Regions from separate parts of the Burkholderia sp. BCC1972 genome, predicted to be linked through region 4. Evidence: predicted binding sites of a transcription regulator. Region 4 holds the regulator's gene; each other region holds the start of a gene.
The links. The regulator HrcA, encoded in region 4, represses chaperone genes, less so after heat shock. The targets are predictions, from matches to a motif close to TTAGCACTCNNNNNNNNNGAGTGCTAA.
Positions count from the first base shown of each region.

Region 1 (5,334 bases), on a different contig from region 4:
GGCCGAGCGCGTACGGGATCTTGATCGCGTAGTCGGTGCGCTGTTCTTCCTGGTTCGGAATCCCGATCAGCGTGAACGAGGCGGGCGCCGGCTGCGTTTCCCATTCGGATTCGATCGCGGCGAGCTTCATCTTCTGCACTTCGCCGGTCGTATAACCCGATTCGTCGCCAAGCACGATCACGCACAGCGTCGCCGCGAGGCCGAAGCCGGCCGCGACCGCGAACGAGCGCAGCGCGAAGTCGACGTCGCGCTTCTTCAGCAGGTACCACGACGACACGCCGAGCACGAACATCGCCGCCGACACGTAGCCGGCCGACACGGTGTGCACGAACTTTACCTGCGCGACGGGGTTGAACAGCACGTCGAACAGGCTCGTCATCTCCATGCGCATCGTCTGATAGTTGAACTCGGCGCCGACCGGGTTGTTCATCCAGCCGTTGGCGACGAGGATCCACAGCGCGGACAGGTTCGAGCCCAGCGCGACGAGGAACGTGACCATCAGGTGCTTGACCTTCGACAGGCGGTTCCAGCCGAAGAAGAACAGGCCGACGAACGTCGATTCGAGGAAGAACGCCATCAGGCCTTCGACCGCGAGCGGCACGCCGAAGATGTCGCCGACATAGTGCGAGTAGTACGACCAGTTCGTACCGAACTGGAATTCGAGCGTGATGCCGGTCGTCACGCCCATCGCGAAGTTGATCCCGAACAGCTTGCCCCAGAACTGGGTCATGTCCTTGTAGACCTGTTTGCCGGTCATCACGTAGACGGCTTCCATGATGACGAGCAGCCAGGACAGGCCGAGCGTCAACGGCACGAACAGGAAGTGGTAGAGCGCCGTGATGCCGAACTGCAGACGTGACAGATCGACGACTTCACTACTTATCATGGTGGTCTCCCTCGGTAGATGCAGGCGCCGGTACCGAGAGCAGCTTCTCGGCCACGGCGGCAGGCGGAAGCGACATGTGCTCGGCCTGCGGATGATTGAAGAATGCGTATTTGAGCGACATCAGGAGGATCAGCTTGACGATCAGCACCAGGGTGATGTCGCGGGCGAGGGTCGGGCCGCGTGCCCACGCGGCGATGCGCGCGCGCCAGCCGATCGTGCCGGGCGGTCGCGGGGACGACGGCGGCGCAGGCCTTTTATTGATCGAGATCAAGGCGATTATCCTGAATCGATTTACGTCGGATTTGGGGCGACTTTACGTCGGATTTATGACGGCCGTGAAGCTGTTTTAATCCTTTTGCGCCAGACATGCCAATTTTAAAAGGACGGCTTTCCGATGCCGAGTGCTGCGCTGCGGCAGACCGTCGCGAAACGCGGGGCAAAAGTTGAGGCAGATCAAGCTTATGCGGAAGGGGCCCGGAAACGACCATATACCTGATGAATCAGGTCAATTAATCGGCGGAGAAACAGGCGGAAAAGCAGGCGGAAAAACACGCGCGGAAGCGTGTGAAAACACGCGAAAAGACGGGCGAAAAAAAACCGCTGCCGGAGGGGCAGCGGTTTTCGATGAGGCGCTCTGAATCGCCGGGGATTTACGCGTATTCGGCGAGGGCAGTGCGCATCTTTTTCATCGCGCTCGCTTCGATCTGGCGGATGCGTTCCGCGGATACGCCGAATTCGGCCGCGAGATCGTGCAGCGTCGAGCCGCCCGAGCCGTCGTCGTCGACGTGCAGCCAGCGCGCCTCGATGATGCGGCGGCTGCGCGCATCGAGCGCCTCGAGCGCCTGCGCGATGCCGTCCGTCTGCAGCATGTCGCGCTGACGTGCGGCGAGCACGGCGGTCGGCTCGTTGTGCGAGTCGGCCAGGTAGGCGATCGGCGCGTACGACTCCTCGCCGTCTTCCACTTGGCCCTCGAGCGCGATGTCGCCGCCCGACAGGCGCGTTTCCATCTCGGTCACTTCTTCGCGCTTGACGTTGAGCTCCTGCGCGAGACCGTCGATTTCCTCGGGCGTCATCGCCTGCATGGACTTCTTGTGGCTGCGCAGGTTGAAGAACAGCTTGCGCTGCGCCTTCGTCGTCGCGACCTTCACCATGCGCCAGTTGCGCAGGATGTACTCGTGGATCTCGGCCTTGATCCAGTGGATCGCGTACGACACCAGGCGCACGTTTTGCGCCGGGTCGAAGCGCTTCACCGCCTTCATCAGGCCGATGTTGCCTTCCTGGATCAGGTCGCCGTGCGGCAGGCCGTAGCCGAGATAGTTGCGCGCGATCGACACGACCAGACGCAGGTGCGACAGCACGAGGCGGCGCGCCGAGTCGAGGTTGTTGTCTTCACGGAATTCGGTTGCGTACTGGCGTTCCTCTTCGGCGGTCAGCAGCGGGATGCGGTTGACGGCCTGGATATACGCGTCGATGTTGCCGAGCTGGCCGGGCAACATCGATTGGGCTGCGAGCGCCAGCGAGCCTGCCGATTCGGCCTTGGCCGGCGCCGGGCTCAGGGTGTTCGGGAGGGTCAGGGCGTTGCTCACTAAAAACTCCTTTGGAATCAGGGACAAACCCCCGGTCTCGAATGAGATTCCGTGGGCCATCTTAGCACTCCCGCAAGACGAGTGCTAATTCCTTAGAGCGGGCGGGGGCATCCGAGTTCCCGATTTTTCTATCAAAGAAGTCGAATCGATAGTCTAATCTGCGACACGGGGTGGGGCGCGAAGTTCCGTAAGCCGTTGTTTCTGATGGTAATCGGTAGACGATTTCGATTTTTGTCGTTTTGGAAGGAAGCCATTTCGCTTCGTGATGCCGATCCGAAAAGTCCTTTACCATACCATTCAGTTCGCTCGGGCCAGGCCGTCGCGGCCGGCTCCATTCAACCCAAAAAGTTGGAGTGTCAGAATGAACAACAAGAAGAATCGCCGACCCCGCAGCCGGCTTGCGCTGCATGCGTTGCTGGCGGCGTCACTTCTGGGCGGATCGGGCGCGGCGTTCGCGGATCGATGGGGGATCCAGGCGGGCGGCGGGTTTTCGGATCGCCGCGGGATCGACAAGGGCGATCTCGGTGTCGTGTGGGATCCGGGCTGGAACTGGTGGCAGGTCGGCGGCTGGCACTTCGCGTTCGTCGTCGAAGGGCACGTCGGCTACTGGCACACGGGCGGCAACGTCCACAGCAGCATCGGCGAATTCGGCGTCACGCCGATGTTCCGCTTCATCAGGAGCGCGGGGGAGGTTCGCCCGTTCATCGAGGCCGGCGGTGGCGTCCGGCTCCTGACTCATCCGACGATTTCGAACAATTTCTCGCTATCGACCGCGTTCCAGTTCGCACCGACCGCGGGCGTCGGCGTGCAGTTCGGCCAACGGCAACAGTATCAGGTCGGCTACCGTTTTGAACATGTGTCTAACGCGGGTATCAAAGAGCCGAATCCTGGTATAAATTTCCACCAGTTCTACGTGCAGTACAACTTCTGATCCGCACGCCCGCGCACGGCGGGCGCGTTGCCGAGGAGTCAGGCGATGGCGAAGGTGGTCGATGCGATCCGCGCGCTCGAGCGCGATCGGTTCCGGGCGATGGTGGACGGGGACGGCGAGGCGCTCGACGCGCTGCTGTCGGACAAGGTGTTCTTCGTACACACCAACGGCAAACGCGAAACCAAGCAGCAGTTCATCGATGCCATCGTCGCCGGTCGCCGCCGCTACCGCCAGATCGAGATCCAGTCGCAGGACGTGCTGCCGGCCGGCGGCGAAACCTGCGTCGTCACCGGGCGCGCGTTGATCGAGATGGAAACGAACAACGGCGGCCTGGTATTTCCGATTGCCTATACGTCCGTCCATACCGAGGAGCAGGGGCGCTGGTGCCTGCTCGCGTGGCAGGCGACGCGGTGCGCAACCGAGACATGAGCGCGCGTCGCGCTCCTTTTCGTGTCTCCCGATCGAGCGGCCTTCTGGGCCGCTTTTTGCTGGCCCGTGCGGCGCGGATCGCGCGGCGCACGGGCGGTCACGCCCCGCTCGCTGACGTTTGAAACCATGAGTCGATGCCGGCCGTCAGGCTGCCGCGCGGCGATCCGCGCAGTGCCAGGCCGAGCGGTTGATCGCGCTGACGACCGCGTCGAGCGCGGCGCTCGCCGCATCGGCATGCAGGCCGACGCCGTGCCGCAGCGGCGCGTCGCCGACCCGGCAGCCGGCCGATACCGCGAACCGTCCGTCCGTCGTGCGCACGGATTCGCACGACGCCACGTCGATCGCGGCGCCGGCGGCCGCCGCGAATGCCGCGGCGAAACGTCGCACGGTGTCTTCGGGCGTCGCATCGGCGGCGGGCGCCGCTGCCGCGATCTCGCGGTTCTGCCAGCGAGCGCCGCTGCCGTTGCGCGCGGCCGGACCGTCGGTCTCGAAGAATTCGCGTGCGAACAGCGCGCAGATCGCGTCGCCCGTCACTTCCTCGCCCGATGTGTCGGCGAGCGTCTGCACCGCGTGGCTGAATTCGATCTGCACGCGGCGCGTCGGCGTGAAGCCCATGCCGCGTTCGAGCAGGAACGTCGCACCACCCTTGCCGGACTGGCTGTTCACGCGGATCACCGCGTCGTAGCTGCGGCCGAGGTCGGCCGGGTCGATCGGCAGGTACGGCACTTCCCAGACCGCGTCGGGGCGCTGCTGCGCGAAGCCCTTGCGGATCGCGTCCTGGTGCGAGCCCGAGAACGCGGTGAACACGAGATCGCCCGCGTACGGGTGGCGCGGATGCACGGGAATCTGGTTGCAGCGCTCGACGACGCGGCGCACCGCGTCGATGTCGGAGAAGTCGAGGCCCGGGTCGATGCCCTGCGTGTAAAGGTTCAGCGCGAGCGTGACGAGATCGACGTTGCCGGTGCGCTCGCCGTTGCCGAACAGGCAGCCTTCGATGCGGTCGGCGCCCGCGAGCAGCGCGAGTTCGGCCGCCGCGACCGCGGTGCCGCGATCGTTGTGCGGATGCACGGACAGCACGATGCTGTCGCGATACGCGAGGTTGCGGTCCATCCATTCGATCTGGTCGGCGAACACGTTCGGGCTCGCGGCTTCGACGGTGGCCGGCAGGTTGACGATCATCTTGTGATCGCGGGTCGGGCGCCACGTCTGCGCGACCGCGTCGCAGATCTCGCGTGCGAACGTCAGCTCGGTCATGCTGAAGGTTTCCGGCGAGTACTGGAAGGTCCACTGCGTGTCGGGGCGCGCGGCCGCGTGTTCCTTGATGATGCGCGTGCCGTCGATCGCGAGCGCCTTCACGTCGTTTTTCGACATCCCGAACACGATGCGGCGGAACGACGGGCACACCGCGTTGTACAGGTGCACGATCGCGCGCGGCACGCCTTCGAGCGCGTCGAACGTGCGGGCGATCAGGTCTTCGCGCGCCTGCACGAGCACCTCGATCG
Region 1 is NZ_CAJPGH010000010.1:39,608-44,941, reverse strand. It holds gene U5798_RS16280 (cytochrome ubiquinol oxidase subunit I) at 1-886, opposite strand, end outside; gene cydP (cytochrome oxidase putative small subunit CydP) at 876-1,157, opposite strand; gene rpoH (RNA polymerase sigma factor RpoH) at 1,537-2,472, opposite strand; gene U5798_RS16265 (acyloxyacyl hydrolase) at 2,834-3,403, shown strand; gene U5798_RS16260 (nuclear transport factor 2 family protein) at 3,449-3,832, shown strand; gene leuA (2-isopropylmalate synthase) at 3,977-5,334, opposite strand, start outside.
Region 1: rpoH (RNA polymerase sigma factor RpoH) is a predicted target of HrcA. The motif match lies at 2,534-2,560, and genes of this name have one in related genera.

Region 2 (5,334 bases), on a different contig from region 4:
GCGCCGGATCGTATCGACGATGAAGCGCGGCTCGCCGGGACGGCGATCGACATAGACCGGGATTTCGCGGGCCCGCGTGTAGCGCGCGGTCGGCGCGTAGCGGATCGGCAGCGGACGATGCGCGCTCGCCCATGCGCCGAGGTACGGACCGTGGACGTGAATCACGACGTCGACTTCCGGCGCCTCGCGGAACACGCCCGCGTAGCGCGGGCCGTTGCCGCCCGCGCGCGCGTCGCCGTGCAGTACGTCGCCTTCGAGCGTCACGACGACGGGCTGGATCTCCTGCGACGCAGCCCACGGGCTCGGTGCGGACAGCGCGACGACGAGTTCCGTGCCCGGCACGCGCTGGAACGCCTGGAACGTGTTGGTCGCGGACAGCGTGCGCGTTTCCTTCAGCACACGCTCGGCCTGCGTGAATTCGCGCGTCGCGCGCTCGACGAATGCCACGAGTTCGCCGCTGTCGATGGCTTGGGTGACGGACATGAAGACGGTTTCCTTGATCGGGTGGACGGATGGACTCGCGTCGCAACGCAGCGACGCACGACCACCGGATCAGCAGCAATCGTGCCAGCCGGCGATGCAGGCGGCACAGGCCGGCCGACGCAGCGCGGGCGCGCCCGGACGACACGCGCGGAGCCGTCCGGGCACGTGCGTCTGTTGCGGGAGCAACAACGTGCCGGTCGGGATTGCTGCACGACGCGCAGCCGGTGCGCGTGCATGCCCCGCGCAGCGCCGATCGATCGCCCGCCACGCCATGCGCGGCGTACGCAACGAGCACGCTGGTTCGAAACTTGCATCGTGGTCGGCCCGCGCCGGCCCTGCATGGCTGGCTCATCCGCTCTCACCGATCTCCTTCCGACCATGACGCTCCTTCCCCTGCGCGGCCTCGCCGCACGCACGCTGCTCGCATCGGCGCTCGCCGTGCCTTCCGTCGTTTCGCACGCGGCTTCACCCGGCCGTGTTCCCGCACCCGATCCGTTGCAGGGCGACGGCCGCGTGTCCGCGTTCTACACATGGGATCGCGACATTCCGGCCACGCCCGGCGTGCTGCTGCGTTCCGAACCGCTGCCCGCGACGCTCGGGCTCGCGAGCGCCGCGCGGCAACTGCGCATCCTGTATGCATCGACCGACGGTGTCGGCGGCCACACGCCGATAGCCGTGTCGGGCGCGCTGTTCGTGCCGCGCGGCACGCCGCCGGCCGGCGGCTGGCCGATCGTCGCATGGGCGCACGGCACGTTCGGGATGGCCGACATCTGCGCGCCGTCCTGGTTCGGCCGATCGTATCGCGACGTGCGCTACCTGAATGCGTGGCTTCAGCAAGGGTTCGCGGTCGTGGCGACCGACTACCAGGGCCTCGGCACCCCCGGCCCGAACCCGCAGCTCAACAATCGTTCGAACAGCTACACGTTGCTCGACAGCGTGCGCGCGGTGCTCGGCGGCGTGCCGGGCCTCGCGAACGAAGTCGTGCTCGTCGGCCAGTCGCAAGGCGGCTCGGCCGTGATCGCGGCAGCCGGCTACGCGCCCGCCTATGCGCCCGAACTCGCGATCCGTGCGACCGTCGCGACCGGGACGATCTACAACGCTTCACGCTCCACGCTCGCGTCGCTGCCGAAGTTCGAGACGGCGTACCGGCGCGATCCCGAGCGCGTCGATCCGACACTCGCGTACCAGTTCTATTCGGTGCTGTCCGCGCAGCAGGTCGACCCGTCGGTGCGCGCCGACGAAGTGCTGACCGAGCGCGCGCTGCCGATCCTCGAACAGGCGCGCATCAGTTGCCTCGCGTCGCTCGAGGACGATGCGGCGCTCGCGCATCTCACGCACGCGAGCACCGTGAAGCCGGGCGGCGATGCGCGGCTGCAGGCATGGTGGGACGACTTCCTGAAATACCCGACGCTGAAGATCGCCACGCCCGTCTTCATCGGCGCGGGCGCCGACGACGGGCTGGCGCCGCTCGAACTCGCGCTCGCGAAGGATGCGTGCGCGGCCGGCACGACCGTCGAGGCACACCTGTATGCCGGCCGCGAGCACAACGGCACCGTGAACGCATCGCTCGCCAATTCGATTCCGTTCGTGAAGCGCGTGCTGGCCGGCGAGACGATCCGCCCGGTCTGCTCGCCGGCCGCGCAGCAGGCCGTGTCGCAATAGCCGGCTTCCGGCGCTTTGCACAACGGCGCGAATGCTTGTGCAAATCCGTTATTGGATCGCGCCGCCGCGCATTTTTATACTCGTCAGCACTCTCTTCTAAAGAGTGCCAGCCAATTCCGGCAGACCCGTACAGGACGAAAAGATGAGCCTACGCCCCTTGCACGACCGCGTGATCGTGAAGCGTCTCGACCAGGAAACCACCACCGCGTCGGGCATCGTGATCCCCGACAGCGCCGCCGAAAAGCCCGACCAGGGCGAAGTGATTGCCGTCGGCCCCGGCCGCAAGGATGCGGACGGCCAGCGCATCGTGCCCGACCTGCAGGTCGGCGAGCGCGTGCTGTTCGGCAAATACGCGGGCCAAGCCGTCAAAGTGGACGGCAACGAGTTTCTCGTGCTGCGCGAGGAAGACATCGTCGCGGTCGTCAATCAATAACGGAGCGCAATCATGGCAGCCAAGGAAATCATTTTCAGCGACATCGCACGGTCGAAGCTGACCGAAGGCGTGAACATCCTCGCGAACGCAGTGAAGGTCACGCTCGGGCCGAAGGGCCGCAACGTCGTGCTCGAACGCAGCTTCGGCGCACCCGTCGTCACGAAGGACGGCGTATCGGTCGCGAAGGAAATCGAACTCGCGGACAAGCTGCAGAACATCGGCGCGCAGCTCGTGAAGGAAGTCGCGTCGCGCACCAGCGACGCAGCCGGCGACGGCACGACGACGGCCACCGTGCTCGCGCAGGCGATCGTCCGCGAAGGCCAGAAATACGTGGCGGCCGGGCTCAACCCGCTCGACCTGAAGCGCGGCATCGACAAGGCCGTCGCCGCGGCCGTCGACGAATTGAAGAAGATCAGCAAGCCGACCACCACGAGCAAGGAAATCGCGCAGGTCGCGACGATCTCCGCGAACGGCGAGGAATCGATCGGCCAGCGTATCGCCGAAGCGATCGACCGCGTCGGCAAGGAAGGCGTGATCACCGTCGAGGACGGCAAGTCGCTCGCGGATGAACTCGACGTCGTCGAAGGGCTGCAGTTCGATCGCGGCTACCTGTCGCCGTACTTCATCAACAATCCGGACAAGCAGGTCGCCGAGATCGAGAGCCCGTACATCCTGCTGCACGACAAGAAGATCTCGAACATCCGCGACCTGCTGCCGGTGCTCGAACAGGTCGCGAAGTCGGGCCGCCCGCTGCTGATCATCGCGGAAGACGTCGAAGGCGAAGCGCTCGCGACGCTCGTCGTGAACAACATCCGCGGGATCCTGAAGACGGTCGCGGTCAAGGCGCCGGGCTTCGGCGATCGCCGCAAGGCGCTGCTCGAGGACATCGCGATCCTCACCGGCGGCCAGGTGATCGCCGAGGAAACGGGCCTGACGCTCGAGAAGGCGACGCTCGCCGAGCTCGGCCAGGCGAAGCGCATCGAGGTCGGCAAGGAAAACACGACCGTGATCGACGGCGCGGGCGATGCGAAGAACATCGAGGCGCGCGTGAAGCAGATCCGCGTGCAGATCGAAGAAGCCACGTCCGACTATGACCGCGAGAAGCTGCAGGAACGCGTCGCGAAGCTCGCGGGCGGCGTCGCGGTGATCAAGGTCGGCGGTGCGACCGAGATCGAAGTGAAGGAGAAGAAGGATCGCGTCGACGACGCGCTGCACGCCACGCGCGCGGCCGTCGAGGAAGGCATCGTGCCGGGCGGCGGCGTCGCGCTGATCCGCGTGCGGCAAGCGATCCGCGAACTGAAGGGCGTGAACGCCGACCAGGACGCAGGCATCAAGATCGTGCTGCGCGCGCTCGAGGAACCGCTGCGCCAGATCGTCACGAATGCGGGCGAGGAAGCGAGCGTCGTCGTCGCGAAGGTCGCGGAAGGCACGGGCAACTTCGGGTACAACGCGCAGACCGGCGAGTACGGCGACCTCGTCGAATCGGGCGTGCTCGATCCGACCAAGGTCACGCGCACGGCGCTGCAGAACGCGGCGTCGGTGGCCGGCCTGCTGCTGACGACCGATGCGACCGTGTTCGAAGCGCCGAAGGATGCAGCGCCGGTCGCCGGCCCGGGCGGCCCCGGTGCAGGCGGGCCGGGGTTCGATTTCTGAGGTTGGCCTGCGCGCGCCGGTTCGCCGGTGTGCATGCGGTCTTGCTGGAACAGGAAACGCGTGGCGACGGAAGTCGTCACGCGTTTTTCTTTGGGATCGACCGTATGCGAGGCCGTTACCGCGCTCGGGTAAGATGAAAGCCCGTCCACCCGCGCCGCCGGCCACGCCATGTCAACCACCCTCAACACCTTGCTTCCGCTCGCCGGCGTCCTGCTGCTGAGCGTTGCCAGCCCGGGCCCGAACTTCGTGATCGTCACGGCGACCGCCGTCGTGTCGCGCCGCGCGGGCGTGATGACGGGGCTCGGCCTCGCTGCCGCGTCCGGCACCTGGGCCGCGATCGCGATCGCCGGGTTGAGCCTGCTCGTGACGCACGTCGCATGGGTCCACACCGCGCTGCGGCTCGCAGGCGCTGCGTACCTGATCTGGCTCGGCCTGAAAATGATCGTGACCGCACGCAAGCCGCTGCCCGTTTCCGCGCCGGCTGCTGCTTCCGACTGGAACGCAGCGAAAAAGGGCTACGTCGTCAGCATGACGAACCCGAAATCCGTCGCGTTCTACGGCAGTATCTTCGCGCTGATGGTGCCAGCCCATGCGCCGGCGTGGCTCGATCTCGTGGTCGTCGTACTGTCGGTCTCGATCTCGGCCGCGTGGTATTGCGCGATGGCGCTGCTCGCGTCGCATCCTTCCGTGCGTGGGTTGCTGGTCCGGCGCAAGGCCGTGCTCGATACCACGGCCGGCCTGCTGCTGATGGGGGTGGGCGGTCGGATGCTGGCCGGACGTTGATCCGCCGCGCGCCCCCGCTTCCGTCGAATCTTCTCCGCTCGTCGTCAAGCCAGCCGTGCAAACCATTGTCGACGACGGAGGATCGTCGTGAGGCAGCGGTGCTACACGTTCCGGTGCGCACCCCGCCGCACCAGCGCGCATCCCTGGCAGTGCACGTAACGGCCCATTCGCACGCCTTTACGACCTTTTTACTTGCGCCCGCGAATACGCTCACTAGAATGGGTTCGCCATCCACCACCGAGCACGCGACATGCGCATCCGAAGTCCTCGTCCTCCGAGTTGCTTCTCTGCCTGACGGGCAGGACGCCTGCGTCTCGCTT
Region 2 is NZ_CAJPGH010000007.1:96,980-102,313, reverse strand. It holds gene U5798_RS13100 (class II aldolase/adducin family protein) at 1-483, opposite strand, end outside; gene U5798_RS13095 (lipase family protein) at 862-2,145, shown strand; gene U5798_RS13090 (co-chaperone GroES) at 2,288-2,578, shown strand; gene groL (chaperonin GroEL) at 2,591-4,231, shown strand; gene U5798_RS13080 (LysE family translocator) at 4,400-5,014, shown strand.
Region 2: U5798_RS13090 (co-chaperone GroES) is a predicted target of HrcA. The motif match lies at 2,229-2,255, and genes of this name have one in related genera.

Region 3 (5,334 bases), 150 kb from region 4:
TGACGGTCGCTGGCGACCTGCTGTTCTTTATCGGCGCAACGCTCGCTCCCAAGCACCCGCACTGATCACGCATGCGCGACACTCGACGAAACCCGCTGCCATTCCGACCGACCTTGCTCAAGTCACTACTGTTCGTGGTAGCGCTGGCCGTGGTCGTCGTTGTCTACGGTGCCGTGCCCTTCGTGGCTCTTCCGACGCTCGGCCAGGCGCTATGGGTTTCGTCGTTCGCACAGTCATTCGCCAACAGCGGCTGGCCATCGATATTCGCCCACCAGTTCGGCCTTCCTGCTCCCGCGCCGATCGCGTTCGGCCTGTCTGGCGCGTTCGTCGAGAGTGCACTGCTTGCCGCCACGCGGCTGAATCCCGCGGACGCCTACAGCGCGACGATGCTGCTGTTCCTGGCGCTCGCGCTGTGGGGCGCAAGCGGCTACGCGTCGGCACTGGGCGCCCCGGCACGATATGCGCTGGCGCTTGCCGTGGTGTGGGCGACCATGCCTGTCGTATGGGCCCACTCCGGATATTCGATGCTGTCGATCGGCATCGCGCTGTTACCGCTTTACTTATGGACAACACATCGCCTTTGCAACGCGATCGATACGAACGGCTCGCGGACGATCGCGATGTTGGGGATGACACTCGTCGCCGTCGCCTGCCTGGCCGTCTTCACCGACGGTTATACGTTCGTCATGTTCGCTTTCGGCGCACTCGTCCAGTACGCGGGCCGGATCGCGCAGCCGGGCGGCCGCAGGATACGCCGGCTCGCAGTCGGTGTGCCGCTATATGCCGCGGGCTTTGGAATCGCGTTCGTGCTTTACCAGCAATATGTCGGCACACAAAGCTTCGCCGCCGATCCGCTGTCCGTATTTCGCGGCTTCGGCGTGGACGTCACCATGCTCGTCCGGCCGACGCAAGGGCTCTTGTGGTTATGGGATGCGCTGCGCGTGAGCGCCCCGAGAAGCGACGCAGCGTACTTCGGCGACGCATCCGTGTGGTTCACCACGTTCGTCTCGCCTGTCGTCATTGCGGGCGTGGCCGGACTCGCGCTGACGAAAGACCGCGCCTGCGGCGTCCCGTTGCTGGTGCTTGGCATCCTGGCAACGTACCTCGCACTCGGCCCGTCCCTGAAAGTCGATTCCGTACGCCCCGATGCCGACCGGGCCGCAGGCAATTTCCAGGCGACGATGCCACCCGAATACGCTATCGCGCCCACCGGAACGGCCTATCTGTCGACTCACGTACCAGGCTTCAAGAACATGCGCGCATCCTACCGCTGGAGCGCACTGACTGCGTTCGCGTTCTGGGCGCTGTTCATCCTGCTGATCACGGAGCTGTCGCGCCGCGACAAACACAACGTTGCGTGGTTGCTGCTGGGTCTGATGCTCACATCGAACCTGCCGAATCCGGATTCCCGCCTCGTGTATTCCGAAGTGCGTCACTACGAGCGGCAGGTGCCGCTACATGCACCGCTGGACTTCCGCGACCAGTTTGCGATGCTCGATCGGTCAATCGTTGCAGACTTCCGGCAGGACGCTCCGAAAGATGGCATCACGGCATTCGTTCCACAGGGCAACGACTTTCTGGCCGCCTATCTGGCCGCGACGTCCGATACGCGCACGTACAACGTTGGTGGTGACAAGAACGTCGCGCTCGCGCAAACGCACTGGCCTGCATCCATCTCGACGCTGTTTTCGTCCGACACGGCGATGCTCGCCGACAACATCGAACACGTGCTGACGGACCGTAGTGCAAATGCCGTTGCCATCAGCTATGTCGATCTGCTATGGAATGCCCATCGATGGCCGCCATCGTCGGCTGAACTGGACCACGCTCGCACACGCTATGCTGCCGTGGTCAACGCGCTCTCGGCCAATCCCCGCTTCGTCGTTAAAACACGCCCCTACTACACCTTGATCACGCCGCGTCAATGACACGGTCATCGCGCGGTCCACTTTCCACCTTGCACCAAAATCCTCGCGCCAATAAAAAAGACCCGCATCGCTGCGGGTCTTTTCTTTTGGCTGGAGCGCGCATCGCTGCGCGCCCCGGACACCATCGACCGAAGTCGATTACATGTCCATGCCCATGCCGCCCATGCCGCCCGGCATGCCGCCCGGCATCGGTGCATCTTCCTTCGGCAGTTCTGCGACAGCTGCGTCCGTCGTCAGCAGCAGGCCTGCAACCGAAGCTGCGTTCTGCAGTGCGGTGCGCGTGACCTTGGTCGGGTCGACGACGCCGGCTTCAACCATGTCGACGTACTCGCCCGTTGCTGCGTTGTAGCCGTAGTTGCCCGTACCGGCAGCCACTGCCGCCACGACGACGCTGGCTTCTTCGCCACCGTTCGTGACGATCTGGCGCAGCGGCTCTTCCATTGCGCGCAGCACGATCTTGATGCCGGCGTTCTGGTCGGCGTTCGCGCCGGTCAGGCCTGCGATCGCGGTGCGAGCGCGGATCAGCGCAACGCCGCCACCTGCCACGATGCCTTCTTCCACAGCTGCGCGCGTTGCGTGCAGTGCGTCTTCGACACGTGCCTTCTTTTCCTTCATTTCGACTTCGGTCGCAGCACCGACCTTGATCACTGCAACGCCGCCGGCCAGCTTGGCCACGCGCTCTTGCAGCTTTTCACGGTCGTAGTCCGACGTCGCTTCTTCGATTTGCGCGCGCACTTGCTTCACGCGTGCTTCGATGTTCACGGCTTCGCCTGCGCCGTCGATGATCGTCGTGTTTTCCTTGCCCACTTCGATACGCTTCGCCTGGCCCAGTTCTGCCAGCGTTGCCTTCTCGAGCGTCAGGCCGGTTTCTTCGGCGATCACTTGGCCGCCCGTCAGGATCGCGATGTCTTCCAGCATCGCCTTGCGACGATCACCGAAGCCAGGCGCCTTGACCGCAACGGTCTTCAGGATGCCGCGGATGTTGTTCACGACCAGCGTCGCGAGCGCTTCGCCTTCGATGTCTTCAGCGATGATCAGCAGCGGACGGCCAGCCTTCGCGACTTGCTCGAGCACCGGCAGCAGATCGCGGATGTTCGACACCTTCTTGTCGTGCAGCAGCACGAACGGGTTGTCGAGGACGGCGACTTGCTTTTCCGGGTTGTTGATGAAGTACGGCGACAGGTAGCCGCGGTCGAATTGCATGCCTTCGACGACGTCGAGTTCGTCGGCCAGCGACTTGCCGTCTTCGACGGTGATGACGCCTTCCTTGCCGACCTTGTCCATCGCTTCAGCGATGCGATCGCCGATCGACGTGTCGCTGTTCGCCGAGATCGAGCCGACCTGTGCGATTTCCTTGTTGGTCGTGCACGGCTTGCTGATCTTCTTCAGCTCTTCGACAGCCGCTGCGACTGCCTTGTCGATGCCGCGCTTCAGGTCCATCGGGTTCATGCCCGATGCGACGTACTTCATGCCTTCGCGGACGATCGATTGCGCGAGGACGGTTGCCGTCGTCGTGCCGTCGCCTGCGTTGTCGCTGGTCTTGGAAGCGACTTCCTTGACCATTTGCGCGCCCATGTTCTGGAGCTTGTCCTTCAGCTCGATTTCCTTCGCGACCGACACACCGTCCTTGGTGACCGTCGGGCCGCCGAAGCTGCGCTCGAGCACCACGTTGCGGCCCTTCGGACCCAGCGTGACCTTGACTGCGTTGGCGAGAATGTTCACGCCTTCGACCATCTTCGAACGGGCGGAATCGCCGAATACGACGTCTTTAGCTGCCATCTTCTAACTCCTTGAATTCTTGGGAATATGTACCGTCGGAGGACGCTTACTTGGCGTTGACCACGGCCATGATGTCTTCTTCGCGCATGACCAGCAGTTCGTTGCCGTCGACCTTGACGGTCTGGCCTGCGTACTTGCCGAACAGGACGCGATCGCCGACCTTCACGTCGAGCGCGATCGGGGCGCCCTTGTCGTCGCGCTTGCCCGGGCCGACGGCCAGGACTTCGCCCTGGTCCGGCTTTTCAGCAGCGGCGTCGGGGATCACGATGCCCGAGGCGGTCTTGGTTTCCTGATCCAGGCGCTTGACGATCACGCGATCGTGCAAAGGACGAAGGTTCATATTCACTCCTCTCTTGACTGAGATTGAAGAACGCTTAGGGAATCTGCCCGGCTTGTCGCCCGGCAGAGAATTGTTAGCACTCTCGTGCAGCGAGTGCTAATTATATGGACGGGTTTTGACAAATTCAAGAAGGGAAACCGGACGAATTTTCAACGCGGCACCGCAGCGGGGAAAACACCCGAAAATCACAAAAAACCCTTTCAAAACAAGACTCCGACCCACGCTACCCGGCCCGACACACGAGCCCGCGCGGCCCGCGATTCGCATCCAGCCCCGTTTGGACACCGGGTAAGCACGGAGTTCCTGCGACCGGCGGCATCGCATCGAAAAACCTGCACAGGCGCCGATTCCGTCCGCCGCAACATGCCCGCTCACCGCGCCCGACGACCGTCGCGCCCGCTCCCCGGCGATCCATCGCTACGCATCTAAGCATTCATTTTCATTACGCCGATATTTACGTTCCTCCTCCCGAAAAACACCCATCGGGCCTCTTCCGTAAGGCATCCCATTACATTCAGTAATTTAGATGCGAATCATTCTCGTTTACATTGACTTTCTCATTTGAGACTCCTACGATGCGCCGCGTTGCGCTCTTCTTCATGCCCTGGCCGATCGGTGCCGAGCGTCGGGACAGCGACCGACAAGCAGGACTCCAAACCAATTAGAAACAGGGATTTGATATGAAGGTTGTGTCGTTCCATGGAGACCGCGTCCGTGCCAGGATGCGCCCCGCCGCCTGTGCGGCCGTCCTCGCGTGTGCATCGTTCGCGAGCGGCGCCGCGTTCGCCGCCGCGTCGGTCGATGCGCAGCCCGAAGCACCCGAGGCCGACCTCGCGATCCAGGCGAAGCCGACCGACATGTGGACCGGCATCTGGACGCGCCAGAGCCTGCTCGGCGACATGGGCGGCATCCGCCCGTGGCTCGGCAAGTACGGCGCGACGCTGCAGATCACCGAAACCAGCGAATACCTCGCGAACCTGCGCGGCGGCCTGAACCGCGGCGGCACGTACGACGGGCTGACGACCGCGACGCTGACGGTCGATACGCAGAAGGCGATCGGCCTGCCCGGCGGCACCTTCAACGTCAGCGCGCTGCAGATCCACGGCAGCAACCTGAGTGCGCGCAATCTCGGCACGCTCAACACCGCGAGCGGCATCGAGGCGCAGGACACGACGCGCCTGTGGGAGCTCTGGTACCAGCAGTCGTTCCTCGACAAGCGCGTCGACGTGAAGATCGGCCAACAAAGCCTGGACCAGGAATTCATGGTCAGCACGTATGCGAACACGT
Region 3 is NZ_CAJPGH010000005.1:232,873-238,206, reverse strand. It holds gene U5798_RS10530 (hypothetical protein) at 1-65, shown strand, start outside; gene U5798_RS10525 (hypothetical protein) at 72-1,928, shown strand; gene groL (chaperonin GroEL) at 2,067-3,707, opposite strand; gene groES (co-chaperone GroES) at 3,754-4,047, opposite strand; gene U5798_RS10510 (carbohydrate porin) at 4,770-5,334, shown strand, end outside.
Region 3: groES (co-chaperone GroES) is a predicted target of HrcA. The motif match lies at 4,121-4,147, and genes of this name have one in related genera.

Region 4 (5,334 bases):
AGACGGAAAAGCCGCTGTCGAATTCGAGATCGAGCGCGGCGACGATGACGAAGTCGCGGATCGAGAGGTGGCGGAGCATGGTGTCGGGCGGAGCGGCGTCAGGACGCCTTGTCGTCTTCGTTCGAGGCGTGTTCGTTCCAGTGCAGCTTCTTGCGCAGCGTCGCGTAGTAGCTGTAGCCGATCGGGTGCAGGAACGGCACCGTGTGCTTCGAGCGGCGCACCTCGATCGTGTCGTTCAGTTCGAGCGACGTGAACGACTGCATGTCGAAGTTCACGTTGACGTCGCGCCCGCCGACGATCTGGATCGCGATTTTCGAATCGTCGGGCAGCACGATCGGCCGGTTCGACAGCGCGTGCGGCGCGATCGGCACGAGCACGATGCCCGCCAGCTGCGGATGGAGGATCGGGCCGGCCGACGACAGCGCGTAGGCGGTCGAGCCGGTCGGCGTCGCGACGATCAGGCCGTCCGAACGCTGGTTGTACATGTACCGGCCGTCGACCGACGCGCGCAGCTCGACCATCCCGGAGAAGCCGCTGCGGTTCACGACGACGTCGTTGAACGCAATCGCGTGGTAGATCGGTTCGCCGTCGCGCATGATCCGCGCCTCGAGCAGCGCGCGTTCCTCGCGCTCGAACTTGCCCGACAGGATCACCGGGACGAGCGCCTGCATGTCGGCCGCCGCGATGTCGGTGATGAAGCCGAGCCGCCCGTGGTTGATCCCGATCAGCGGCGTCTTGTACGGCGCGAGCTGACGGCCGATGCCGAGCATCGTCCCGTCGCCGCCCAGCACGACCGCCACGTCGGCGCGCGCCCCGATTTCGGCCGGCGTCAGCGCCGGGTAGCCGGTGATGCCGATCTCGCGCGCGGTCTCGGCTTCGAAGACGACCTCGAAGCCCTGCCCGGCGACGCAGGCGGCCAGCGTGGCGAGCGGCTCGGCGATGTTGGGCGTGTTGCTTCGGCCGACGAGCGCGACGGTGTTGAACTGATTACCGGTTTTCATGCCGGCATTACACCATAGCTCGTTGACGAAAAGAACCGGTTGTGCCCCGGCGGGGCCGGATCGGGCCGGCCCGCGCAACGGTGGGCGACGCCACTCGCCGCGGTCGCGCGGTTGCGCTAAAATTTTCCACCATGCTAGATCCTCGCGCACGAACCCTCCTGAAAACCCTGATCGAACGGTATATCGCCGACGGTCAGCCAGTCGGATCGCGCACGTTGTCCCGTTACTCCGGGCTCGAGCTGAGCCCGGCGACGATCCGCAACGTGATGTCCGACCTGGAGGAGCTCGGCCTCGTGTCGAGCCCGCACACGTCGGCCGGGCGCGTGCCGACGCCGCGCGGCTACCGGCTGTTCGTCGACACGATGCTGACGGTCGAGGCGCCGATCGACGCCGAGGCCGTCGCGCGGCAGGTGCAGAACACGCTGCAGGCCGGCGAGCCGCAGCAGCGGGTGGTCGCGGCCGCCGCGAGCGTGCTGTCGAACCTGTCGCAGTTCGCGGGCGTCGTGCTGACGCCGCGCCGCAGCCACGTGTTCAAGCAGATCGAGTTCATGCGCCTGTCCGACAAGCGCATCCTGCTGATCATCGTCACGCCCGAGGGCGACGTGCAGAACCGGATGCTCGCGACGCCGCGCGACTATTCGCCGTCGCAGCTGACCGAGGCGTCCAACTACATCAATGCGCATTTCGCCGGCCTGTCGTTCGACGAGGTGCGCCGCCGCCTGCGCGACGAGATCGACCAGCTGCGCGGCGACATGACCACGCTGATGCACGCGGCCGTGACGGCCAGTACCGAGGTGCCCGACACCGAGGACACCGTGCTGATTTCCGGCGAGCGCAACCTGCTCGAAGTGGCGGATCTGTCGTCCGACATGGCGCGGCTGCGCAAGCTGTTCGACGTGTTCGACCAAAAGACGGGCCTCCTGCAACTGCTCGACGTGTCGAGCCACGCCCAGGGCGTGCAGATCTTCATCGGCGGCGAATCGACGCTCGTGCCGATCGAGGAAATGAGCGTCGTCACCGCGCCGTACGAGGTGAACGGGCAGATCGTCGGCACGCTCGGCGTGATCGGCCCGACCCGCATGGCCTACAACCGCGTGATACCGATCGTCGACATCACCGCGCGCCTGCTGTCGCTCACGCTGAGCCAGCAATAGCCTGCGATCGGCCGCCTGATCCCGCCCCGTCATCGTGTCGCATTGCCGCACGCGCCGACAGTCGGCCGAACGGCATGGGGCGGCCCGCTATAATTGAGAGCCGTCCGGTCCCGTGCCTCGAGCACGTTCTTGCCCATGCGTTTCGATCTTGAGCCGCCTTCGAGCATCGCGGCCGCCCACCGCATCGGTGTGCTGCTGATCAATCTCGGCACGCCCGACGCACCCACGCCGCGCGCGGTGCGGCGCTACCTGGCCGAATTCCTGTCGGATCCGCGCGTCGTCGAGATTCCGCAGGCCGTCTGGCAGGTGCTGCTGCGCACGCTGATCCTGCCGCTGCGCGGCCGCGCGTCCGCGAAGAAATACGCGGCCGTCTGGATGCCCGAGGGTTCGCCGCTGCGCGTGTACACCGAGCGCCAGACGGACAGCGTGCGGCACCTGCTCACGTCGAACGGGTATCACGTGACGGTCGACTACGCGATGCGCTACGGCAGCCCGAACATTTCGCACGCGCTCGCGCAGTTCAAGCGCGCGGGCGTCGAGCGCGTGCTGCTGATGCCGATGTATCCGCAATACTCGGCGTCGACCACGGCCACCGCCTTCGATGCCGCGTTCGACGCACTCGCGCGCATGCGCAACCAGCCGGAAGTGCGCACGGTGCGGCATTACGCCGACCATCCGGCCTATATCCACGCGCTGGCCGAACAGGTGCGCCAATACTGGGCGCAGCACGGCCGGCCCGATTTCGCGGCCGGCGACAAGCTCGTGCTGAGTTTCCACGGCGTGCCGAAGCGCACGCTCGACCTCGGCGACCCGTATCACGACCAGTGCCAGCAGACGGGCGCGTTGCTGATGGCCGCGCTCGGGCTGTCGACGACCGAATGCCGCGTCACGTTCCAGTCGCGCTTCGGCAAGGCCGAATGGCTGCAGCCGTACACCGCGCCGACGCTGCGCGAGTTCGGCGAGGCCGGCGTGCGGCGGGCCGACGTGTTCTGTCCCGGTTTCACGGCCGATTGCCTGGAAACGATCGAGGAAATCGGCATGGAAGTGCGCGACGAGTTCCTGGCCGGCGGCGGCAAGACTTTCCACCGCATTCCGTGCCTGAACGGCGCGCCCGCATGGATCGGCGCGCTCGGCGAGATCGTCGCCGAGAATCTGCAGGGCTGGCCCGTCAGGGCCGCGCAGCCCGAAACGGTGAACTGATCATGAACTACAAGATTTCCACGGACCCCGGTGCGAAGCTGCGCATCGACAAATGGCTATGGGCGGCCCGCTTCTTCAAGACGCGCTCGCTCGCGACCGATGCGGTCGACAAGGGGCACGTGAAGATCGGCGGTGCGGCGGTCAAGCCGGCCAAGGACGTGCGGGTCGGCGACGAGGTCGAGATTGCGATCGACGGCGTCGTCTGGCACATTGCCGTGCTGGGCGTGTGCGACGTGCGCGGGCCTGCGAGCGTCGCGCAGACGCTTTACGAGGAAACGGAAGCGGGGCGGGCCGCGCGGCTCGCCGAACTGGAGCGGCGCCGCACGTATCGCGAGCCGGCGGCCGAACTGCACGGCCGGCCGACGAAGCGCGACCGGCGCATCATCGACAGATTTTCTGGTGGGAGCTGAACATCTGGTCGAAGGTCGCCCGCGCGCTTCCGTATTCGGTCGTGCGGTCGGTGACGGCTCCGGACAGGCAGATGGTGGTGGTGCCGGCAACGAGTACCAGCGCGACCACCGATATCGCAAAGGTCAGTTTCACGGTACTCCCCTCGGGATCAAGGGTGAAAACGGCGCCAGGTGGATGTCAGGCGGCGGTCAGCTAGGGGTAAACACGCTTTTCCGACGCTTGAGTGGAGTGTAGTGCAGCGGACCTGTGCCAAGCTAGTACTTGCCAGGTAAGCGTTGTTACAGCCGGTTTCGCCCGGACTGGTGGACTATGCGGGCCACGCACCGCCGGGCAGCGCGGTTGTTTCGCGGCGTTGGAGAATGCCGGCGAATAACCCTCTTGAAATTGCAGTTTCCACCCTTATCTGCACCACGAATGTGCGGTGCCGCCGGGTATACGGCCGGCGGTTGCCGATTTGGCTTCAACCTCTAATCGACTTTCAGCGACATGGAAAACACGCAAGAGAACCCGGCTACCCCATCGGCCGAAGACATCGGCAGCGAGAAGCAGGCGGCGCAAGGCGCTGCTCCCGCCGCCGAAGCAGCCGACGCGGCGCTCGCGGAGGCTCAAGCCAAGGTCGCCGAGCTGCAGGAGAGCTACCTGCGGGCGAAGGCCGAGACCGAGAACGTCCGCCGCCGCGCGCAGGACGACGTGTCGAAGGCACACAAGTTTGCGATCGAGAGCTTCGCGGAACACCTGCTGCCGGTGCTGGACAGCCTGGAAGCGGCCGTCAACGATACGTCCGGCGACATCGCGAAGGTGCGCGAGGGCGTCGAGCTGACGCTGCGCCAGCTGACTAGCGCGCTCGAGAAGGGCCGCGTCGTCGCGCTCAACCCGGTTGGCGAGAAGTTCGATCCGCATCAGCACCAGGCGATTTCGATGGTGCCGGCCGACCAGGAGCCGAACACCGTCGTCACCGTGCTGCAAAAGGGTTACACGATCGCCGACCGCGTGCTGCGTCCGGCGCTCGTCACCGTCGCCCAGCCGAAGTAAGGCTGCCGGGATGGTGCCCGCCGGCGTCGATCCGGCCGCATTTGATGCGTTCTACATGCAGGCGCTCGACGCCGGCACGTTCGACGCGGCCATCGACGGCGCGGGCGATGCGCTCGCGGTGGTGTTCTTCTGGGGTGTCGACTGCTTCAACTGCGAGATCGCGAAGAAGGCGATGCTCGCCCAGCCCGACGCAATCCGCGCGCTGGGTTTGAAGTGGTTCCATTGCAACGTGTACGAACACCCTCAGCTGGGGCGCCGCTTCGGGCTGCACGGCGTGCCGACGTGGTTCTTTTTCCACCGCGGCAAGCGGCTGGGCCGCGCGACGGGCTGGCATGGCCTCGCGCAGTTCCAGGCGGCCGTGTCGGCGGCGCGCGCGAAGGTCGCGGCGGCCGGTGGCGATCCGCCGGGCGGCGATCCGCTAGCCGGCGGCGATTGAAAAAATTTAATATCCGCATCGCTCGTCGGGTCTTGAAAACGGATCGGACGGACGCATTTCGGGAACAGAGTTGAATTCTGGCGCGCGAAACCGCCCCAAA
Region 4 is NZ_CAJPGH010000005.1:82,243-87,576, forward strand. It holds gene recN (DNA repair protein RecN) at 1-79, opposite strand, end outside; gene U5798_RS09865 (NAD kinase) at 99-1,001, opposite strand; gene hrcA (heat-inducible transcriptional repressor HrcA) at 1,133-2,155, shown strand; gene hemH (ferrochelatase) at 2,291-3,355, shown strand; gene U5798_RS09880 (RNA-binding S4 domain-containing protein) at 3,358-3,765, shown strand; gene U5798_RS09885 (hypothetical protein) at 3,737-3,898, opposite strand; gene grpE (nucleotide exchange factor GrpE) at 4,253-4,798, shown strand; gene U5798_RS09895 (thioredoxin family protein) at 4,809-5,234, shown strand.